One region of the Aureibaculum koreense genome, then DNA from elsewhere that is predicted to be linked to it. Evidence: riboswitches for the same ligand, from Rfam matches in the RefSeq annotation. Region 1 holds a riboswitch; the other holds the start of a gene.
What was found. Region 1 has a riboswitch for cobalamin ahead of UMM65_RS06575 (DUF5074 domain-containing protein). Riboswitches for the same ligand answer to the same signal wherever they lie in the genome.
Positions count from the first base shown of each region.

Region 2: linked by a shared signal. The riboswitch ahead of UMM65_RS07770 (TonB-dependent receptor plug domain-containing protein) and the one ahead of UMM65_RS06575 (DUF5074 domain-containing protein) in region 1 are both predicted to bind cobalamin.

Region 1 covers NZ_JAXKVV010000005.1:120,939-125,368, reverse strand. The annotation lists gene UMM65_RS06595 (TonB-dependent receptor plug domain-containing protein) at 1-111, shown strand, start outside; gene UMM65_RS06590 (SsrA-binding protein) at 179-334, shown strand; gene UMM65_RS06585 (putative signal transducing protein) at 369-608, shown strand; tRNA gene UMM65_RS06580 (tRNA-Arg) at 838-911, shown strand; cobalamin riboswitch at 1,190-1,400, shown strand; gene UMM65_RS06575 (DUF5074 domain-containing protein) at 1,513-2,589, shown strand; gene UMM65_RS06570 (bifunctional 4-hydroxy-2-oxoglutarate aldolase/2-dehydro-3-deoxy-phosphogluconate aldolase) at 2,967-3,635, opposite strand; gene UMM65_RS06565 (6-phosphofructokinase) at 3,651-4,430, opposite strand, start outside.
Region 2 covers NZ_JAXKVV010000006.1:133,526-137,955, forward strand. The annotation lists gene UMM65_RS07770 (TonB-dependent receptor plug domain-containing protein) at 1-1,574, opposite strand, end outside; cobalamin riboswitch at 1,610-1,833, opposite strand; gene UMM65_RS07775 (PNGase F N-terminal domain-containing protein) at 1,954-3,636, opposite strand; gene purL (phosphoribosylformylglycinamidine synthase) at 3,824-4,430, shown strand, end outside.

The DNA of each region.
Region 1 (4,430 bases):
GACCCAGATAATATCGAAAGCATTAATGTTTTTAAAGGCAAAAAAGCGGAAGAAAAGTATGGCGACAAAGGCAAAAATGGGGTCGTTGAAATTGCCTTAAAAAAGGAATAATATAAAATACTAACTCGACCAGAACGGCTCTCTTTAAAAAGAGAGCTTTTTTGTTTAATTTAGTACTATGAAAAAAAAGTTTTTCAAAATATTAGCAAAATTAAACAAATGGTTGCTCCCTAGTTTATCAAAAAAAGATTTTGACATGAGTAAAGCTACTAAACTGCAATTGGCTTTAATAGGTTGGCGGTATTATGTTACCAAAAACAGTCTCGACTCATAATAATCTTTTATATCTTTGCCTTAAACTATATCATATGGACGATAATTCTAAACATATTAAATTTTTTACAGGTTCATTAATTGAAATTCAACGCTTACAATTAGATTTAGACGACCAACAAATACCATCTTTGGTAAAAAATAATTTTGAATCGGGTTTGCGTTCAGGTTTTTATGGAGGTTCCCCCTCTCAAGTTCAATTATTTATCTATCAAGAAGATTTAGAAAAAGCAACACCAATATTAGAGAATTTCAAAAAAGATCTAGGCCTTTAAAATTATTACTCATATCCTTTTATTTAAGTAATGAACTGATTTAAACTCTTCTCATTTGCTAAAAAATTGCCTCTTTACGCCCACTTTCTCCTTTTTATCTTTCCATAGCACGGCTATGCAAAATCAAAAAAGTCTTCAACGGGACAGAAACTGACTAATTTTCGCTAAAATGCAAAAAGTTCAAATCAGTTCAAAAAAAAGGAATATATTTGCACTCCAAATAAAAATTGGCCTCGTAGCATAACTGAATAATGCACTTGATTACGGCTCAAGAGATTACAGGTTTGAATCCTGTCGAGGTCACGAATAAATTAAAAAGCAAGCAAAATTATAAAGCTTGCTTTTTTGATTTTGAGGGTTTTTAATTTTCAAAGCGGAGCTTTACAGAATCATGAGCGTAGGGAGTAATCTTGCCTAGGTCACCTAAAGCACAAAGTCCATTCCTTTTTTTTGGAATGGATTTTTTTAGTTTTACCGAATGTTAAAAGCTACAGCTTCTGTAAATGCAGCTGAAAACATAAAATCTAAGGTTATGCCTAATTTTTTTTAATGAAGCTCTTTTCCTAAAGCGAATTTAAGTATCTTTGCTTTCGAGTTTTGGTTTTTATTTTTATGATAAAAATAAAATTAATAGGGAATCAGGTGATTTATTTTTAAGAATCCTGAGCTGTATCCGCAACTGTGAGCTAAATCTTTTTAAGAAGATGCTTGTTAAATTCTTACACCACTGTTAACACGGGAAGGTTTTAACAAGACGCGAGCCAGGAGACCTGCCAAAACTACATTCTTATTTTCTGCTTTCGGATAAAAGGCGAAAATATATTTATAACACCTTTTCATTAAATATACTTTAATCTAGTGTACTTAAAGGCTGTTTGACTTTGTAACTTTTTAAACAATTATAATGAAAAAACCAACACTTTTCACTGCAATCGTATTTGCATTTATTATCGCCTCGTGCTCTTCGGATTCTGATAATCCAAAAATTATTGAAACCTATGATAATACCTTTATTCTAACATTTGAATCCGACAAAACCTCCTTGGGACATTTGGACACCGCTTTTGCATTCACTCCTGATGTTTATACCTCTGTAAACGGTAACGCTTCGTCAATGTATAATGATAACGAAAGCATTTATATTGTTAATCGTAAAGGACCAAATTTTATTTCTCAACTAAATATAGAAACATTATCAGAAGAAAGCATAGTATCAAATTCCGATATAGATAACCCTGGTAATCTTTTAATGTATTCTGAAGATGAAGGATTGATCGTTGGTTCAACCGGCAGAGGAAGACGTAAAAAATATCAATTGGGCCATGTCAATATAAATACTGGCATCAGTGCTCCCATAGAAACTATTTCCACAAAAATGCTACCAAGTAATTCGGCTTTGCTATTGGATAACAACAATGTTTTAATTGCAGATGGCAAAACGTTAAAAGCTATGGATATTGTATCTAAAAAAATTACAGCTCTTCAAGAATTTAAAGAACATATATCAGGTATAATTAAAGATGCGGATGGTTTTATATGGGTTGCTACGGAAAAAAGAACAGAAAAGGCTTCCTTTATTAAATTAAATTTCGACTATTCCATTGCTGAAAACATAACAATTACAAACGACAATGTTAATCTGTATACAAATAGCCTATTGACTATGAGCAAAAATAGTTATAACGCCTATTGGAGCGAGTCAAGTTCAGGTATAATCTATAGGTTTAATACAAAATCAAAAACTATTGAAAAATTTTCCACACCAATGCTAAACGATGTGCTATTGACCACTTTAGTTAAAGAACACCCATTGACAAAAAAAGTCTACGTTTTGGGTCTTGAAGACTTTTTAGATACCGAAAAAAGTGTATTGGTCATTTATAATGAAGATAAAACACGGTCTAAATTAATTAAAAATGTGGGTAATTCACCTATAGATATAATTTTCTCAGATAAAGAATATATAGGTAAACAACCGTAAAAGCAAAATCTAAATGATCAATTATTAGCTCCTTTTTTAATTAATAACACTCTTTTGAGGTTACCTAAGGATTATTGGAGTTTGACCACGCAACGGATTTTTCTCATGAATAAGCGGACAAGTGGAGTGTAATTCATAATCTAGGATGTTGTATAAGTGTTATGGGCGAGCTCTTTCCATATAATTAAATGCAACAAAATGTGTTGAAAGGAACTAAAGTTGCATCATTACTCTAAGTTTAAACTCGTTCAACAAAAAACCAGAGAAATTAACTTCTCTGGTTTAATTTAATTTTAAAAACTGACAACTTATTTCAGGACGACTCAATAAATGGATTACATCCTTAAATTATAAAAATTAAAACCAAAATAACTGAGTTATTTTCTAACATCTTTAATAATATTTAAAGCTTCTTTGACCTTTTTTTCCAGCCCTTTAAAATCTTTATTTGCAATTATCTCTTTTGAAATTAATTGGGAGCCCATTCCAACACAGGTTACTCCAGCATCGAACCAACCTTTTAGGTTTTCTTTTGTTGGCGATACTCCGCCTGTGGGCATAATGCTCGTCCAAGGCTGAGGGCCTTTTATACCTTTTACAAATTGAGGGCCATAAATATCACCAGGAAACAATTTAACCACTTCACAGCCCAACTCTTCCGCTTTGGTAATTTCCGTTAATGTACCACAGCCTGGGGACCATAATACTTTTCGTCTGTTACATACAACGGCAATGTCTTCCCGTAAAACAGGCGTTACTATAAAATTTGCCCCCAATTGCATATATAACGAAGCTGCTGCCGCATCCGTTACTGAACCAACCCCCATAATCATTCCGGGAAGTTTGTTAATGGCGTATTTGGTCAATTCACCAAAAACCTCATGGGCAAAATCGCCACGCGAGGTAAATTCCATTAATCTTGCTCCACCATCATAACAGGCTTTTAATACCTTTTTGCTTAGTTCTATGTCATTATGAAAAAACAATGGAATCATTCCTGTTTCTTTCATTGCTGTTGCGACTTCTATTCTTGAAAATTGTGCCATATTATTGTTTTAATTTTAAATCCAATTTAATATTTTTTTGAAATCATATTCCTCTGGATTTGATAAATATTGTTTTGCCTCTTTATAATCCTTTTCTTGAATAAAGAAAAGATTGTTAATGAACAGTTGAACCATATCTGAATTTATGTTAACTAATCTAGGAGGAATTTTACCATTTTCATCTTCAAAATCTTTTAAAAATAACGGGGTAATATCTCCCTTAGAATTTGCACTTACTATGCACCCGGTACTGCCTTGATCAAATAATTTTTTAACACCAATACCCAATAAAGTACAAAGCGTTAAATCAAATGCTATCGGATTACAACATCTTAATTCATAACCCAATTCAACTGGCCTAGATTTCACTTCCAGTCCAATTTCTTTTAATTTAATTTGCAATAAATAATTGAATATATGCGACTTACTGACATTACCCAACTCTGGATGTCCGTGGTCGTCATAAGTGAAATTAATTCCTGAATTGATAATTTCTTCTTCATCCATAAAATGGAATACGCCCTCACTCACCAATGCAACACCATATTCAACCCCTTTTATTTTACATTTAACAATGGAAGATATAATCATATTGATTATCTTATCAAAAGTAATGTTGGTTTTATTGAACATTTCTGGTATTATCATCATCTGAAAATGGCAAGCCGAGGCAATACCAAATGCCAAATGACCGGCAGAACGTCCCATGGCCGAAACAACAAACCAATTTTCGCTTGTTCGGGCGTCTTCATAAACAGTATTACCAATCCGTACACCTTCATCTTTTGCGGTATG
Region 2 (4,430 bases), on a different contig from region 1:
TTATAGAACACTCCGAAAGTTGCTTTATGATATGGCACATAGGTTAGCTGATAGCCTGTTTCGTTATTTTTAGAAATAGTATAACTGTAAAGGGCATTGAGTTTTAATTGATGGTTATTAATAGCAAAACCGTAGTTCACATTGCTTTCTATTCCATAAGTTTTAACACTATTTGTGTTCATAGGCCTCCATAAATTGCCTGAGTATGGTAACCAGCGTATCAAATCGTCAATATCATTATAATAACCAGTCAAAATAAATTTTAAATTATCGAAAATTAATTCGTTGGAAAGCTCATACTGTAACGATGATTCCGCTTTCAAATCAAGATTTCCTGCTCCAGGCCAGTACAGATCATTAAAGGTGGGGATTCTATAATTTTTGGATATAGCTATTTTAAGTGCGTATTCAGGAATAGGTTGCCAATTGGTACCAACAGAAAATAAAACGGGACTTTCATAATCTTCGTTCAATTCCCCTCGTAATGTGGTCTGATAGGTAAACTTTTTTGATAATTGATGCTTTAGATAAAGATTGGCACTTCCTGAATTTCGTTTTACATTATCATAGTTTGTTCCTTTTGCGGTAGCTAAATTGTATTCTCCTCCTATATTTAACAGCAGTTTTTTGAACTGTACTTTATAATTATAATTGGCAATATATGTCCAGCCATTGCCGTTATTAGAACCTTCTCTGGTATCAAGTTCAGGATAGAACCTATACTTTTCGTTTAGTAAGGCAACCTTAACCGTTGATTGGTTTTTGCCCGATTTGTGCTTATATTCACCTAACAATCGTAAATGCTCATCGGTATATTTATTTCTTGTTTGCGTGGTTTCTAAAATTGATAAATGCCTTTCACCAGAAAACCAATTGGAATATACCTTAAACGTAGTTGCAGCATTGAGTTTATAAATACCATTTATAGATGCGTTGATGTTATAAAACTGTCCGTTTTCGTTACGATTATCCGTATCCAAATATTTATAGTCGTTATCGGAATCTAAATAGCTTACACCGATTTGCAGATTCGTTTTTTTACCTGAGATACTGTGGTTTGTGTTTAGGTTTTTAGTATTAAAACTCCCGTAAGAAGCACTGATTTCGTGGGTGTTTTTTTGATAAACCTCTAACTTGTTATTCAAATACACTACCCCACCAATGGCTCCTGTTCCAAATTGTGTGCTTCCACCACCGGGACGCACCAATACTTCCGAGATATTTTGTGTATTAATAAGGTTGAAATCCGTTTGTCCTAAAAATGGAGAATTGATGTTAATACCATTCCAAACCACAGCAGTTTGCTGAGCAGTAGTACCTCTAAATGATGCCGAAGACACCATTCCAAATCCGTTTTCTTTAAAATGAATGGGAGTCTCAAATTGTAAAACTTCGGTTAGTTGTGGACGGTAATTTGATAATTGTGCCTTAGAAATAGAAATAATAGGTTGCCCAACGGATTTATCTTCCAATTTTTCTGCAAATAGATAAACCGTATCCAAAACAGTTCCTTTTCCTTGCGAATAGCCAAGAAAAGTACATAAAAATAAAATGTAGGCGATATAATATCTCATAATTTCTGTTTATCCCGAACAGGTAATTTTGTTTTAAAATGTGTTTGTAATTGGCAGGTCTCCTGGCTTGCGTCTTATTGTTAACCTTCCCATCTCGCCGTCGGCGGACAGTGGTAAGCAGTCTTTACAATAAGCATTCCGACGCGTCGGAACTAAGCGTACAGTTGCGGGAACAGCTTCTGATTTTAACAGAATTCCCTTTTAATTTCCACTTCTAGTTCTTAGTTAAAAGTGTAAAACCAATACGTGGCAAAGATAGATTAATTAGTATTAAGAACAAAGAATTATTTGGGATTATGATTGAGCTGGAATATCGAGGACAAAAGGTCAAAAAATGTACGTTGCATTAGGTAGAAATTTAAACAACTGATAAATTATGTTATTCATCCAAAGAAAGAGTTCCCGTCAATACGCCCGTCACGCTCCAATGGCTAAAACTACTCCCTTCATCTTCTCCTTGGTCAATTACAACTTGAATAGTATGCTTACCCGGTTTTAACGCTGTTAACGGAATATAATAAGGTGGTGTTGGTGTTCCCGGACACCAATTGGAACGGCTTAGATCACTGGAAGATAATCCATTTCCAAAATTACCTGAGGCAGGATTCGAAAAACGATAAGTAGCACAATCCGTACGCCATGGAACGATTTTGAAAACTTCTTTGCCATCGATAAAAATTTTATTCATTTTAGGAACAAACTCATCTCCCCTGCCCCATCCACCATGGCCTGTGGTAGTAAACAACAATTGTAAATCTTCAATGTTTTTTGGAATTTCAAAATGAACTGTTAGTGTGTCAGTTTTGAACAATCGTCCATAATTCTGACCTGACATTTCCAAAGTATTTACGGTAGAAAATAAAGGTTCAATATATTTAGAGGTTTTAGTTTCATCTACTCTAAACGAAGGGTAAAAGTCTAACTCAAGGCTTACCTTATGGCCACCTTTATCATAATTCCCTATAAAAACCCCAACCCAAATTTCATCAACATTGTTTGGAATTAATGGAGTGATTTCTTGTTTATAACGTACATCTTCTGCCCAATCGTAATTATTTATTACACGTTTATCATTAAAATAATCTGCACCAAATGAGGTAAAAAATCGCATAATCTCAACGGGTGGTTTATAATTTTCACTTTTAATTATGCCTTGATATTTTTCTCCTGTATTATCGGTATAAATCGGTAATTGATCCAATCCTTTTAGGTAAGCGTCCATCACCGAAATGTTTTCATCTACAGGAATTATAAACACCGAACCCGTTCTGTCATACGCATCACCATTGGAACGGCATTGTAATTTTACAAATATGTTACCGCTGTTTTTTAGCTCTGGTGTGAGTTTTATTTTTTTCATAATTACCGAACCCTTGCTCAAACGGTACATTTTATCAATCTCTAAGCTGTTAGCATCGGGAACCTCAATTGAAGGGTCAAAATTCACAATTTCATTATCAAAAATGGGCACTTTTATAAACCTAGAATTTATTTTGATTTCTTCAAATTCGGGCGTGGTAACCTCTTGTGCCTCATCGGCAAGATATTTGCGTGGGGCTGCTTTTTTATTTTTCTCGATAGAACTTGCTAACAAAATACGATTTCCATTTATTATTATTTTTAACACTAAGGCATTTTTACTCGGCAAAAAAGTAGGACTTGGCGAACCTTTTATAGTAGCTTTTTCCGTAAACCACATTTCAATCGTATTTGAAAAATAAGAATACTTTGCGTATTTGCATTTATAGCCTAAAATGGTTTCCGGCTTGTCTTCAAAAATAGGCTTGGGCAGACTATCAAACGGAGTAACTTCTTTAAACAATTTGTCATTATATTCTGTTGTACTTACAATTTCATTAGTCTTATAATCGGTAAATTGTTGAATTTTATCGTCGCTTTCGGATAAAAATACAATTTGATTTTGATAGGTAATCGTTGTTTTTCTATCACTCTTTTTTCCGTTGGAAATATTGTCGTATTTAATGTTATAGCTAACTGGGTTCTTTTGAGTGTAGGCTATGATCGGGATGATTAGGAGGAGAGTGTAAATTATTTTTTTCATGATTATACTAACTAAATTAATGGAGACGCAATTTACCTATTTTCAATAAACTAATTATAATGATGAGTACAAAATATAACCGTTAGATACTAACAATACTATGTTAAAAACAATTCATCTTTTAATCATTTTTTAATTATGTATAAAGGTCAAAATATGTATTTTTACTGCTCACAAAATCAAAGTAATGATCTATTTTTTTGGAGAGCCACAAAACAAAGTATTTGCAGTACAAACCCGCCTAACGGACGGGCAGGCCTCAACCAGTTTATCAAGTGAAACTATAACCAAACTCACTTGGTTGTTTGGCAATAAAACCTTATTACAACAAGCATCTGTAGATGCTTTTTTTGTTGGTCCTCGTGCCGCAATGATAACACCTTGGAGCACCAATGCCGTTGAAATCACCCAAAATATGGGTATTGAGGGTATTATTAGAATTGAGGAATTTGAGACTGTTAACGAAGATTTTTCTGATTTTGACCCTATGCTTTTTCAGAAATACAAGGTGTTAAATCAAGAAATTTTTGATGTTCATATTCAACCAGAAAAGGTAATTGAAATTGAAGACATTGCCGCTTATAACGAACAGGAAGGACTTTCTTTAAGCGATGATGAAGTTGAATATCTCGAAAATTTATCAGCAAAATTATTTAAGGAATCTGGAAGAAAATTAACGGATTCGGAGGTTTTTGGATTCTCACAAGTAAATAGCGAACATTGCCGTCATAAAATATTCAATGGCACTTTTAAAATTGATGGCAAAGAAAAACCAACTTCTCTGTTCAAACTAA